2 regions of the Micromonospora lupini genome follow, and region 1 is predicted to be linked to the other one. Evidence: riboswitches for the same ligand, from Rfam matches in the RefSeq annotation. Region 1 holds a riboswitch; the other holds the start of a gene.
What was found. Region 1 has a riboswitch for ZMP and ZTP ahead of OOJ91_RS32450 (bifunctional 5,10-methylenetetrahydrofolate dehydrogenase/5,10-methenyltetrahydrofolate cyclohydrolase). Riboswitches for the same ligand answer to the same signal wherever they lie in the genome.

Region 1 (6,005 bases):
TTCCTGTACGCGGTGGTCGGGCTGGGCGGCGTGCTCACCGTGCTGTTCACCGTGGCGTACAAGACCCTGCTGCCCCGACTGGTGCCTGCGGACCTGCTGGTGGACGGCAACGCCAAGCTGACCATCAGCCAGGACGCCGCCGAACTGGTCGGCCCGACTGTCAGCGGCGCGCTGATCGGGCTGGTCGGCGCCGCCCGCACCTTCCTGGCCAACGGGTTCGCCTTCCTGGTCAGCGCGCTGACGCTGATCCTGATCCGGCAGCCACCGGTACGCCGCGAGCCGCCGCCCCGCGTACCCCTGCGGGTGGAGCTGACCGACGGGCTCGGCTTCATCAGGCGGCAGCCGATCCTGGTCAGCATCCTGGCCTGCACGACGTGGTCGAACTTCTGGGTGATAGCGTCCGCCTCGATCGAGGTGACGTTCCTGGTGCGGGAGCTGCACGCCGCGCCGGTGCAGGTGGGTCTGGTCTTCTCGGTAAGCGCCGTCGGCGGGCTGGTGGTGGGGGTGCTGGCCACCCGGCTGTCGGCCTGGCTCGGCTCGGCCCGGGTGATCTGGGTGGCGATGACCGTGCCGGGCCCGTTCTATCTGCTGATGCCGTTGGCCCGACCCGGTTGGGGACTGCTGCTCTACGGATTCGGGCTGGCCGCGTTCTCGGCCAACGCGGTGCTGTTCAACGTGGCCGCGATGTCGTACCGGCAGCGGATCACCCCGCCGGCGATCCTCGGCCGGGTCAACGCCGCGTTCCTCTGGATCTGCCTCGGGGTGGTCCCGCTCGGCGCGCTGACCGGCGGCGCGCTCGGCACGGCGCTGGGGCTGCGCGGCGCGCTCTGGGTGTGCGTGCTGGGCACCTGGGCGGCGTGCCTGTTCGTGGTCTGCTCGCCGCTACGACGAATGCGGGACACGCCGCCGCAGGTTTCGTCGTAGGGTCCGGCCGGTGCTTGAGTCTCCACCGGGGGGAGACGGCAGGGTGGGGACATGGACGGCGAAACGCGGTACACGATCGGTGACCTGGCCCGGCAAAGCGGCCTGAGCGTCAAGACCATCAGGTACTACGCCGACAGCGGGATCGTGCCGCCTACCGATCGGAGCCCGGCCGGCCACCGGCGGTACGGCCCGGACGCCGTCGCCCGACTGGAACTCGTCCGGACGTTGCGCGACCTGGGCGTGGACCTGGCGTCCATCCGGCGGGTGGTGGACCGCGAAGTGCCTCTGCACGAGGTGGCAGCCGCGCACGCGGAGGCGCTGGCGGTGCAGATCCGTGTGCTGCGGCTGCGCCGGGCGGTGCTGACCGTGGCGGCGCAGCGCGGGTCGGGCCCGGCGGAGGTGGACGACCTGCACCGGCTGGCCCAGCTCACCGCCCGGGAACGGAAGCATCTGGTGGATGACTTCCTGGACAGCGTCTTCACGGGCGACCCGCCGACGTACCCGGGTGTGATCGTCTCGATGACGCCGGAACTGCCCGACGACCCGACCACCGAGCAGGTACAGGCGTGGCTGGAGCTGGCCGAGCTGTGCCGGGACGCCACCTTCCGGGCGAGCATGCGGCGGCTGGCGCGGCAGCACGCCGCCGACCACGACGTGCCCGGGCCGCCCCGCCCGGACGCCGTCGCGATCGTCCGGGACGGGGTGGCGGACGCCCTGGCGGCCGGTCTCGATCCGACCGGCCCCGAGGCCGAGCCGGTGGTCGCGGCGGTCACCAGCCGGTACGCGCGACTGCACCACCTCCCCGACGACGCCGCCCTGCGCCGTCGGCTGCTGGACCGGCTGACCCTGGCGAACGACAGCCGCCGGGACCGTTACCTCGACCTGCTGTCGGTGCTCAACGGTTGGGCGACGGGTGGCGGGGTGACGCCGTCGGTGGACTGGTTCGGCCGCGCGCTGCGCGCCCGGCTGCCGGCGAGGGCCTGCTCTCAGCCGAACCAGCTCATCGCCTGACCATGGCCCCGGGTCCACGCCAGCGGCTTGCCGTCGAGCGCGAGGACGTTGTGCAGCGCCGCGTCCGGCGGGTCGGGCAGCCCGTCGTAGGGCAGCACCTCCGGGGCCTCGTTCGCGATCCAGTGCCCCGGCAGCTCACGCACCAGCCGGACGAACGCCTCCCGACGCGCGACGGGCACCTGGTAGAGCACCGAGGTGTGGAAGACGACAAGCGTCGCATCGGCCGGCGCCCGCGCGGCAAGCGCCGGCAGGTCGTCCACCAGGTCGCCGCGGACCAGCAGCGGCGGATCGGCCGCGGCGACCGCCGCCGCCTGGTGCAGCCGGGCCCGCCGGTGCGCGTGCTCGGGCCAGATCAGGGCGTCCAACCAGGACACGTCGCCGGGGTCGGTCACGTCGAGCGGGTTCAGGTCCAGGCCGGCCCGCCACACCACCTGGGGTACGCGTGCCGGCGGCACCAACCCGCTGGCCACGCAGTCGAGCACCGGCGTGCCTTCGCCGACCTCGTGCTCGCCGTAGCGGTAGGCGTACCGGTCGGGATAGAGGCAGAGCCCTGCCGACGCGCCGACCTCCAGCAGGGCGAGGGGCTGCGGCAGCGCGGCGAGCACGGGCAGCAGGACCGCGCACCGGCCGGCCTCGTTCGTCTGGGTTGCCCTTCTTCGCAACTCCGCCTCGATGACCGGCCAGTGCGCCACCGTGTAGTCGTGGAAGGCGACCGGGTCGTCGACCGGCCCGCCCAGCCAGCGCACGACGCCGAACAGCAGGTTGGGTTGGCGCTTGCCGGGCGGGAGCGTGTCGAGCAGGGCGAGCAGGTCGCCGTCGTGGGCGACGGCGTGGGACAGCCGCTCGTACGTCGGTGAGACGCCGCGCGCCTCGCGGGTGCCGAACTCGACGTACGCCTCAGTGGTTGTCATGCCCCGATCGTCGCAACGTTCTGCCGAGTTTTCAGCCCCGCGGCTCCCTGCCCGCCCCGGTGCCATCGGCGGCCTTCATCTCCCTAACTCCGGGCCCGGGCAACGGACAGGACGGTGGCCAGCAGGGCGAGACCCACGACGATGCTCAGGGTGTGCTGGAGGATGGCCACGGCGGGATACTCGACGGCCACGTAACCCGCCGGCCGGATGATGGTCATCGGCAGCTTCCAGCCGCCCCACGCGAACAGCGAGCCCGACGCGGCGAACGCGAGCGTCAGCGGTACCCAGCGCGGCAGCCGACCGGGGCGACGACGGTCGAGCGCCCAGACGCTCCACCCGCCGATCAGCGCCCACAACCCCGCGTTGCCGTTCAGCAGGCGGTCGTTGAGGTCACCGCCACCGGCGCGGTGCGCGGGCTCGATGCCCAGCGTCCCGCCCCACGCCCAGGACAGCCAGAGCAGACCCAGCGCGACGGTCACCCCCGCCGCCGGCAACACGAACCACGACGCGCGGGGCGGCCGATCTCCCAGCCGGCCCAGAAAGGCGGCCGGCCATCGTTGCCGCAGGTAGATCGGCAGAGCGACGGCCAGTCCCGCCGCCATGCCCAGGAAGCCGACGCCGATGAGGAAACCCTCCCAGGCCGGCGCCTGCCCGCCACCGTCGACGGACCCGCCACCACCCAGCGCCGCGAGAACACCGCTGATCACCAGGTACGGAAGCATCGGCACCAGGAAGCCGCCGCCCACCCAGGCGAAGAAGATGAGCGGTCGCGCGGGAATCCGCCTGCCCCAGTCCTGGGCCAGCGCCAGCCCGACGGTGACCCCGATCGCGGACATCCCGACGGTGACCGCGTTGAGCACCACCCAGGCGGCGGTTCCCATGTCGTCCGGCCCGCTCCCGATCAGCGCGACAGCGATCCAGATGACCTTGACGAGCAGGTACAGGGACATGGCCAGCGCGGCCGAGTAGCCGGCGACCTTGCGGGCGGCGCTCCACCGCGCGCCGATGTCCCGCTCGGGCGGCACTGTCGCCATGTCCACCGGCACCTCCATCGCTGGTCCCGCCCTTCCGCCACTACGCCCGATCCGGCTCCGGCTCCGGCTCCGGCAAGCCTCTCCCGGGTGCCGGCCGTCGGGATCCCGCCGTGGTGGGAACTTCCTGCCGCCTCGTCCCCCGGCCGCGGGAACCGCTCACGCCGCGAGCGTGGGCAGGTGATCCCCGCCGCGCGTCCCCTGCTGGGCGACCGCCTCGGCGATGGGGCATCATCGAACCACCGGCGACTGGCGGCACGGGGATGGTGGAACCATCGGGGAGCCTCTCGCGGACGTCGACCGCCTGGGCGCCCGCGTCGAGGGGCCCCTCATGTCCACGACAAGCGAATTCGCACAGACGCGCACCACACCCGGCGAGGCTCGACTCCTGCCGGGCGCACCCGTCGCCGACGCCATCTTCACCGAGGTCGCCGCGGCGGTCGCGCGCCTACGAGACCGCGGGATCACACCGAGCCTCGCCACCATCCTGGTGGGCGACGACGACGCCAGCGCCGGCTACATCGGCATCAAGCAGCGTCAGGCGGCCGAGCTCGGCTTCGACTCCCCGCACGTGCATCTGCCGGCCACCGCCACCCAGGCCGATCTGCACCGGGCCATCGCCCGGTTCAACAGCGATCCGGCCGTGCACGGACTGCTCGTGCAGTACCCCGTTCCGGGGCACCTGGACTACGACGCGGCGTTGCAGACCATCGACCCGGACAAGGACGTCGACGGCATGCATCCGCTGAACATGGGGCGTCTCGCCGTCGGCCTGCCCGGCCCGCTGCCCTGCACCCCCGCCGGCATCGAGGCCCTCCTGGCGCACTACGAGATCCCCGTCGCCGGCCGTGAGGTAGTCATCCTCGGTCGCGGCGCCACCCTGGGCCGGCCCCTGGCGATGCTGCTCGCCCAGAAGCGCCCGACGGCCAACGCCGCCGTCACAGTCGTGCACACCGGGGTTCCCGACTGGGCCCGGTACACCCGCCGCGCCGACATCCTCGTCGCCGCCGCCGGCGTACCCGGGATCGTCCAGCCCGAGCACGTCAAGCCGGGCGCCGTCGTCATCGGCGCCGGCGTCCGCTACGCCGGGCGGCGCCTCCTGCCCGACGTGGACGAGGCGTGCGCCGAGGTCGCCGGCGCCATCACTCCCCGGGTCGGCGGGGTCGGCCCGACGACTGTGGCGATGCTGTTCCGCAACGCCGTACGCGCCGCCGAACGGGCGACCCGGTAGACCCGCTCCCCGCCGTCGACAAGATCACTTGATGCTGAGCAGTCAGCGCGAATCGCCCAGATCTGCTGAGCATCAAGTGATCGAGCCGACTTCCTGCGCTCGTCACCCCGCCGGACGAGGTTTACCGGACCCAGCCCAGGAAACGCCGGTGCAGCAGCCAGGCGGGCACCCAGGTCAGGTCCTCCGCGGCCCAGACCAGGTAGGACCCCATGTAGAAGGCCAACGACACAGGTGCACCCTCGAACTCGGCACGCAGTTCGATGCGCCGGGCCCGGCAGGGCCAAGGCGCGTCGCAGCCACCGCAGGTCCACACCGGAAGGACAGGGCCGTGCGTAGTCACTCCAGCTCCTCCCCCGGCCAGAAGCCTCGGCGGATCGGGATGCGATGCCGGACGTGGCACGGTAGATCCGCCCCACACCTGCAGATCCGCCGCCACCGCCGCCACGACCAGACCGGCTGGTGCCGCCGCGCCAGAGTCAGCGCCACCGCCAGCAGGTAGTCGTCGTACGGCACACGCTTCGGCACCTGACCTCCCGACGGATCTGTCCCGCCGTCGCCTGGCGTGAACTACTCCACCACACATCACCGCACGCTGTCTTGTCAATCTGTAAGTAGCGATCGTCAAGTTTGAGTTGCGCCTACCTTCAGGCCGTGAAGCGACCGCGCTTGTACGGGCCTGGCGAGTTGGCAGCCCTGTTCAACGTGTCGCGGCAGCGGGTACTTCAGATCACCCGCCGTCCCGGCTTCCCTGAGCCGATGGCCCGCCTGATCGGGACGACTATCTGGGATGCGGACGAGGTAGACGAGTGGGCCAAGCACAACCGCCCACCACGCCCAACCGAGGGCGACGAAGACCACTGATCCGGCACCTCGAAGCGCACCCGCTCTGCCCGGCAG
Region 2 (6,005 bases), on a different contig from region 1:
GCTCGCCGTGGCCGGCATCGGCCTGGTGAACGTGGTGGCGCTCACGCTGCTGCTCGGGCACGGCGTGGCCGTGTTGATCCACTGCTGGCGGGAGCGCCGCTGGTGGTCGGTGGCGTGGTTCGCGCTCGCCGCCGCCGCCGGAGTGGGGATCGCCGCGCCGGTGATCCTGCGGGGCATGAAGCAGGCCGGACGGCAGATCAGCTGGATCCCGGACAGCGCGCCCTGGACGGTCTGGGAGCAGGTTTTCGGCTCGGTGCTGCTCGCCGCCGCGATCACCGCGCTGGCCGTGGTGGGTGTGCTGACCCACCTGCCCCGCGACGCGGTCGCGCGGACCGCCGCGGCGGCCGTGATCGCCGCCCTGCCGCTGCCGGTGATCCTGCTGGCCTCCACCGGCGACATCAACTACTTCTTCTCCAAGTACCTGCTGTTCCTCCTGCCGGCGTGGGCGGTGCTCGCCGGCGCGGGCGTCGCCGCGGCGCGCCGCGCCCCGCTGGTCGCGGTGGGGCTGGTGGCGCTCGCCGCCCTGAGCGTGCCCGGTCAGCTCGCGCTGCGCGGGGAGTACTCGCACGGCTGGTACACGTATCCGCAGGCGCGGGCGTTCAAGCCGCTGTCCTACTCCGAGGCGGCGCGGGTGATCGAGGCCGGCTACCAGCCCGGCGACGGCCTCGTCGCGGGCGGACCCTGGTGGTGGATGCACGAGCCCGGGGTGCGCTACTACCTTCCGGCGGACGTGTCGCCGCGCAACGTCTTCCAACAGCAATCGGCGGCCCAGCGCAACGAGCTGTTCGGCGCGGACTGCGCCAATCCGGCCCGCTGCCTGCGCGACGAACCCCGGCTGTGGGTGCTGCTGCCGACGGTCACCGACGCGCCGCTGACGGGCCTGCCGAAGAAGCAGTCCGCGGTGCTCGCCCAGCGCTACGACGTGGTACGCGTCACGCACGTGACCGGGCTGACCGTCGCCCTGCTGCAACGGCGCGGCTGAGTCGACGCGCCGGCCGCACGCCGTGGCGTCGGGCGCGGTTACCCGGCACGACGCCCGGGTAGGGGGTCGGCATGGCGGAACTGTCGACGCTCTGGATCATCCGGCACGGGGAGAGCACCGCGAACGTGGCGGCCACCCGGGCCGAGGCGACCGGCTCCGAGGTGATCGGGCTCAGCCACCGCGACGCCGACGTGCCGCTCTCCCCCACAGGTGAGGAGCAGGCGCGGGCGACCGGCCGCTGGCTCGCCGGGCTGCCCGAGGACCGACGCCCGGACGTGGCTGTCGTCTCGCCGTACCTGCGGGCGGTGTCCACGGCCGAGCTGGCGCTGCACGGCACCGGGGTGCCGGTGAGCCGGGACGAGCGGCTGCGCGACCGGGAGCTGGGCATCCTCGACGGCCTCACCGGCCACGGGGTGCGCAGCCGGTTTCCGGACGAGGCCGAGCGCCGCGACCGGCTGGGCAAGTTCTACTACCGGCCGCCCGGCGGTGAGGGCTGGACCGACGTGGCGCTGCGACTGCGGACGCTGCTCGGCGACCTGCGCCGCGACCACGAGGGCCAGCGGGTGCTGCTCTTCGGCCACGACGCGCTTGTCTTCCTGCTCCGCTACCTGGTGGAGGGGCTGACCGAGCCGGAGCTGATGGCGCTGACCCGCGAACACGTGATCGCCAACTGCTCCATCACCGACTGGTCCGCCGACGCGCAGGGCCGGCTGACGCTCGGTGGATTCAACGAGATCGGCCACCTGCACCGGCAGGGCGCCGAGTCGACCAGGGAGGACGAGATCCATGCCGAACCGGTCTGAGGTGAAGGTGATCACCCCGGGGCTGTTGCGGGACTGGGCGCTGCCGGTGCCTGTCGGCGGCAAGGAGAGCCGGGGCACCGTGCTCGTGATCGGCGGGTCCCGCTTCACCCCCGGGGCGGTCCTGCTCGCCGGGGTGGCCGCGCTGCGCGCCGGCGCCGGGGTGCTCCAGCTCGCCGCCGCCGAGTCCACCGCCGCCACGCTGAGCATCCAGGTGCCCGAGGCGCTTGTGGTCGGGCTCCCGGAGACCGCCGACGGCGCCGTCGCCGCCGACCAGGCAGGCCAACTCGGCGAGCTGGTGGGCGCCGCCGACGTGGTGGCCCTGGGCCCCGGCCTGAAGGGCATCGACGAGACCGGTCGGCTGCTGGAGCTCGTCCTGGAGGCGGCGGGCCCGCGCACCCCGCTGGTCCTCGACGCGTACGCCCTGGGCGCGCTCAGCCACGACCCGAAGCTGCTTGTCGGCTCGGGCCGCCCGGTGGTCCTCACCCCAAACGTCACCGAGGCCGGGCACCTGCTCGGGCGCGATCCGGGCGACGACCTGGGCGCCGAGGCCGCCGAGCTGGCCGAACGGTACGAGGCCGTGGTCTCCCTCTACGGGCATGTGGCCGCCCCGGACGGGCGTGGCTGGCGGGAGGAGAGCGGGGACGCGGGTCTCGGCACGTCCGGCAGCGGAGACGTGCTCGCCGGCCTGCTGGCCGGGCTGCTCTCCCGGGGCGCCGAGCCGGCGCAGGCCGCCTGCTGGGGGGCGTTCGCGCACGCCGTGAGCGGCCAGCGGCTGATCCCCCGCTACGGCCGGATCGGTTTCCTGGCCCGGGAACTGCTCGACGAGATCCCGCGCACCCTGGCGACCGTCTGATCGGGCGACTTCGGCCATATTCACCCGTTTCCCCAGCTCACCCTCGGGGTACCGAACCGACACCAGACGAGCTACCAAGGGGGTCATGCCGGTGTCGACAGATGCCATCGTCCTGCTCAAAGAGGACCACAAGGAGATGCGCCGCCTGTTCAAGGCCTTCCAGGACGCCGAAGAGGGGCCGGCGAGCAAGCGGCAGAAGCTCGTGGACCAGATCCTGGAGGCCCTCACGGTGCACACCTACCTGGAGAACGAGGTGATGTACCCGGAGGTCCGCCGGCTCCTGCCCGACCTGGAGGACGACATCCTCGAGTCGTACGAGGAACACCACGTCGCCGACGTGCTCTGCCTCGAACTGGCCGCCATGGACGCCGACGACGAGCGCTTCAACGCCAAGACGACCGTGTTGATCGAGAACGTCACCCACCACGTCGAGGAGGAAGAGGAGGAGTGGTTCCCCAAGGTCCGCGAGGCGTTGGGCCGTAAGCAACTCCAGGAGATCGGCGAGAAGATGATCGCGCTGCGCGCGGACGCGCCGCGTACCCCCACCCAGCCGAAGGCGATCAAGAAGGCACGCGACGCGGTGACGGCCTGAGCCCACCACCCTCCGACGAGGGGCCCGGCGCGATGCCGGGTCCCTCGTCGCGTACCGCGGATCAGTCGCCCGATCCCGGCTCGGCCATCGGACGTCGGTAGGTCGGCCGGGTCTGCCCCGGCCGGCCCCGGTAGGATCGGCGCGGGCCGTTACTGGCGCGTGGGGATGGAGAACCATCGGGGAGCGGCCCCGTCACACGGACGTTTGCCGAGCGCCTGGGCCTTCCCGCACGTCTGTTGGAGGTCGCATGTCGCACAACGCCGAGTCCACCGCATTCCGGAGCGCCCTCGAGGTGATCCGGGCTGTCGAGCCGCGGGTGGCCGACGCCATCGGCGCCGAGCTGACCGACCAGCGGGAGTCGCTCAAGCTCATCGCCAGCGAGAACTACGCCTCCCCGGCGACCCTGCTGGCCATGGGCAACTGGTTCAGCGACAAGTACGCCGAGGGCACCGTCGGCCGTCGCTTCTACGCCGGCTGCCAGAACGTCGACACCGTCGAGGCGCTCGCCGCCGAGCACGCCCGTGAGCTGTTCGGCGCGGCGCACGCGTACGTGCAGCCGCACTCGGGCATCGACGCCAACCTCGTCGCGTTCTGGGCGGTGCTCGCCGATCGGGTGGAGTCGCCCGCCCTGAAGAAGGCCCAGGTCCGCCAGGTCAACGACCTCACCGAGGCGGACTGGTTCGCGCTGCGCCGCGAGCTGGGCAACCAGCGGATGCTCGGCATGTCGCTGGACGCCGGCGGTCACCTCACCCACGGTTTCCGGCCGAACATCTCCGGCAAGATGTTCGACCAGCGCAGCTACGGCACCGACCTGGCGACCGGTCTGATCGACTACGACCGGGTCGCCGAGGCGGCCCGCGAGTTCAAGCCGCTGATCCTTGTCGGTGGCTACTCGGCGTACCCCCGCAAGGTGAACTTCCGGATCCTGCGGGAGATCGCCGACTCGGTCGGCGCCACCTTCATGGTCGACATGGCGCACTTCGCGGGCCTGGTGGCCGGCAAGGTCTTCACCGGCGACTTCGACCCGGTGCCGCACGCGCACATCGTCACCACCACCACCCACAAGTCGCTGCGCGGCCCGCGCGGCGGCATGGTGCTCTGCCAGCCGGAGCTGGCCGACCAGGTGGACCGGGGCTGCCCGATGGTGCTCGGCGGTCCGCTGCCGCACGTGATGGCCGCCAAGGCCGTCGCCCTCGCCGAGGCCCGCCGCCCCGACTTCGCCGACTACGCCCAGCGGATCGTGGACAACGCGCAGGCCCTCGCCGAGGGGCTGCTCCGCCGGGGCGCGACGCTTGTCACCGGCGGCACCGACAACCACCTGGTGCTCATCGACGTGTCCGGTTACGGGCTCACCGGCCGGCAGGCCGAGCAGGCCCTGCTGGACTCGGGCATCGTCACCAACCGCAACTCGGTCCCGCAGGACCCGAACGGCGCCTGGTACACGTCAGGCATCCGGATCGGCACCCCGGCGCTCACCACCCGGGGGCTGGGCACGGCCGAGATGGACCAGACCGCCGAGCTGATCCACACCGTGCTGACCCACACCACGGCCGGCGCCAACGCCGACGGCACCCCGTCCAAGGCGAAGTACACGCTCGACGCCGACCTGGCCGACAAGATCGCCCGCCAGGCCACCGACCTGCTGGCCCCCCACCCGCTCTACCCGGCCATCGACCTGGCCTGACGGTCGCGCCGGCCGGGCGGCCGGTGGCACTCGCCCCGACGAGCGGTATACCGCAGAGTCATAGTTATGACTCTGCGGTATACCGCTCACCTGTGTGACCGCCCCGGCGGGCGGTGGGGTCAGTTCAGGGGACGCTTGAGGTGATAGCGGTGGACCTCGGTGCTGCCCTGGACGTTGTTCACGTCCTCGGCGGCCGAGACCAGCTCCCAACCCTCCCGGCCAGCGCGGTTGAGGTGCGCGATGGCCGTGTCGCCGTAGGCGGTGATGTCCTTGCGCGACCCGTCCGGGCCGTACCAGACGAACGAGACGGTGAAATTGCGGCCCTGTCCCTGATAGCGGCGGACGAGCAAGGCGTACTCCCAGGCAACCATGCGGCCCATTATGACCGTCCACGCAGGAGCTCGTCGGTGATGAGGGCGGCGAGCCGGTCCAACCCCCTGTCGATCTGCTCGGGCGTCACCGCGCTCACCGACAACCGCAGCGCGCACACCGGCGCCGTGTCGTCGTAGAAGTGCGCCATCGGCGTCCAGAGCACCCCGTAGTCCCGCGCCGAGCGGTCCAGCAGCGCGTCGTCGACAGCGAACGGCACTGTCACCACCACGAAGAACCCGCCGGCCGGCACCGTCCACCGCACCGCCGCCGGCCGGCCCGGCCGGTCCGGGAAACGCCGGGCCAGCCCGGCGACCAGATGACGCAGATTGCGGGCGTACGCGGCCCGCTCCCGGGAGTTCGCGGGCACCAGGCTGCACCCGTGCTCCAACAGCCGCCCACCGATCACCGCCTGCGCGATCGGCGAGGTGTTCACAGTGACCATGCTCTTGATCATCGCAAGCTGGTCGGCCAGCGGGCCGACCCGGCCGTCCGGCCCGGCCACCCGCTGGTCGGCGACCACGTAACCGACCCGCGCCCCGGGCAGCACGGTCTTGGCGAACGAGCCGAGGTAGACCACCCGACGCTCGGTGTCCAGCGCCTTGAGGGTCGGTGGACGCGGCCCGTCGTCGACCGGGAACAGCCCGTACGGGTTGTCCTCCAGCAGCAGCAGGTCCTCCTCGGCGGCCAGCGCCAACAGCCGCCGCCGATCGGCGACGTCG

Region 2: linked by a shared signal. The riboswitch ahead of OOJ91_RS04555 (glycine hydroxymethyltransferase) and the one ahead of OOJ91_RS32450 (bifunctional 5,10-methylenetetrahydrofolate dehydrogenase/5,10-methenyltetrahydrofolate cyclohydrolase) in region 1 are both predicted to bind ZMP and ZTP.

The regions. Positions count from the first base shown of each region.
Region 1 covers NZ_JAPENL010000003.1:959,293-965,297, forward strand. Annotated here, with positions in the region: gene OOJ91_RS32430 (MFS transporter) at 1-924, shown strand, start outside; gene OOJ91_RS32435 (MerR family transcriptional regulator) at 976-1,935, shown strand; gene OOJ91_RS32440 (DUF2332 domain-containing protein) at 1,911-2,846, opposite strand; gene OOJ91_RS32445 (hypothetical protein) at 2,930-3,898, opposite strand; ZMP/ZTP riboswitch at 4,113-4,194, shown strand; gene OOJ91_RS32450 (bifunctional 5,10-methylenetetrahydrofolate dehydrogenase/5,10-methenyltetrahydrofolate cyclohydrolase) at 4,209-5,108, shown strand; gene OOJ91_RS32455 (hypothetical protein) at 5,230-5,448, opposite strand; gene OOJ91_RS32460 (hypothetical protein) at 5,445-5,633, opposite strand.
Region 2 covers NZ_JAPENL010000001.1:977,386-983,390, forward strand. Annotated here, with positions in the region: gene OOJ91_RS04535 (glycosyltransferase family 39 protein) at 1-982, shown strand, start outside; gene OOJ91_RS04540 (histidine phosphatase family protein) at 1,054-1,785, shown strand; gene OOJ91_RS04545 (NAD(P)H-hydrate dehydratase) at 1,769-2,638, shown strand; gene OOJ91_RS04550 (hemerythrin domain-containing protein) at 2,730-3,230, shown strand; ZMP/ZTP riboswitch at 3,369-3,458, shown strand; gene OOJ91_RS04555 (glycine hydroxymethyltransferase) at 3,478-4,914, shown strand; gene OOJ91_RS04560 (hypothetical protein) at 5,034-5,294, opposite strand; gene OOJ91_RS04565 (aminotransferase class I/II-fold pyridoxal phosphate-dependent enzyme) at 5,294-6,005, opposite strand, start outside.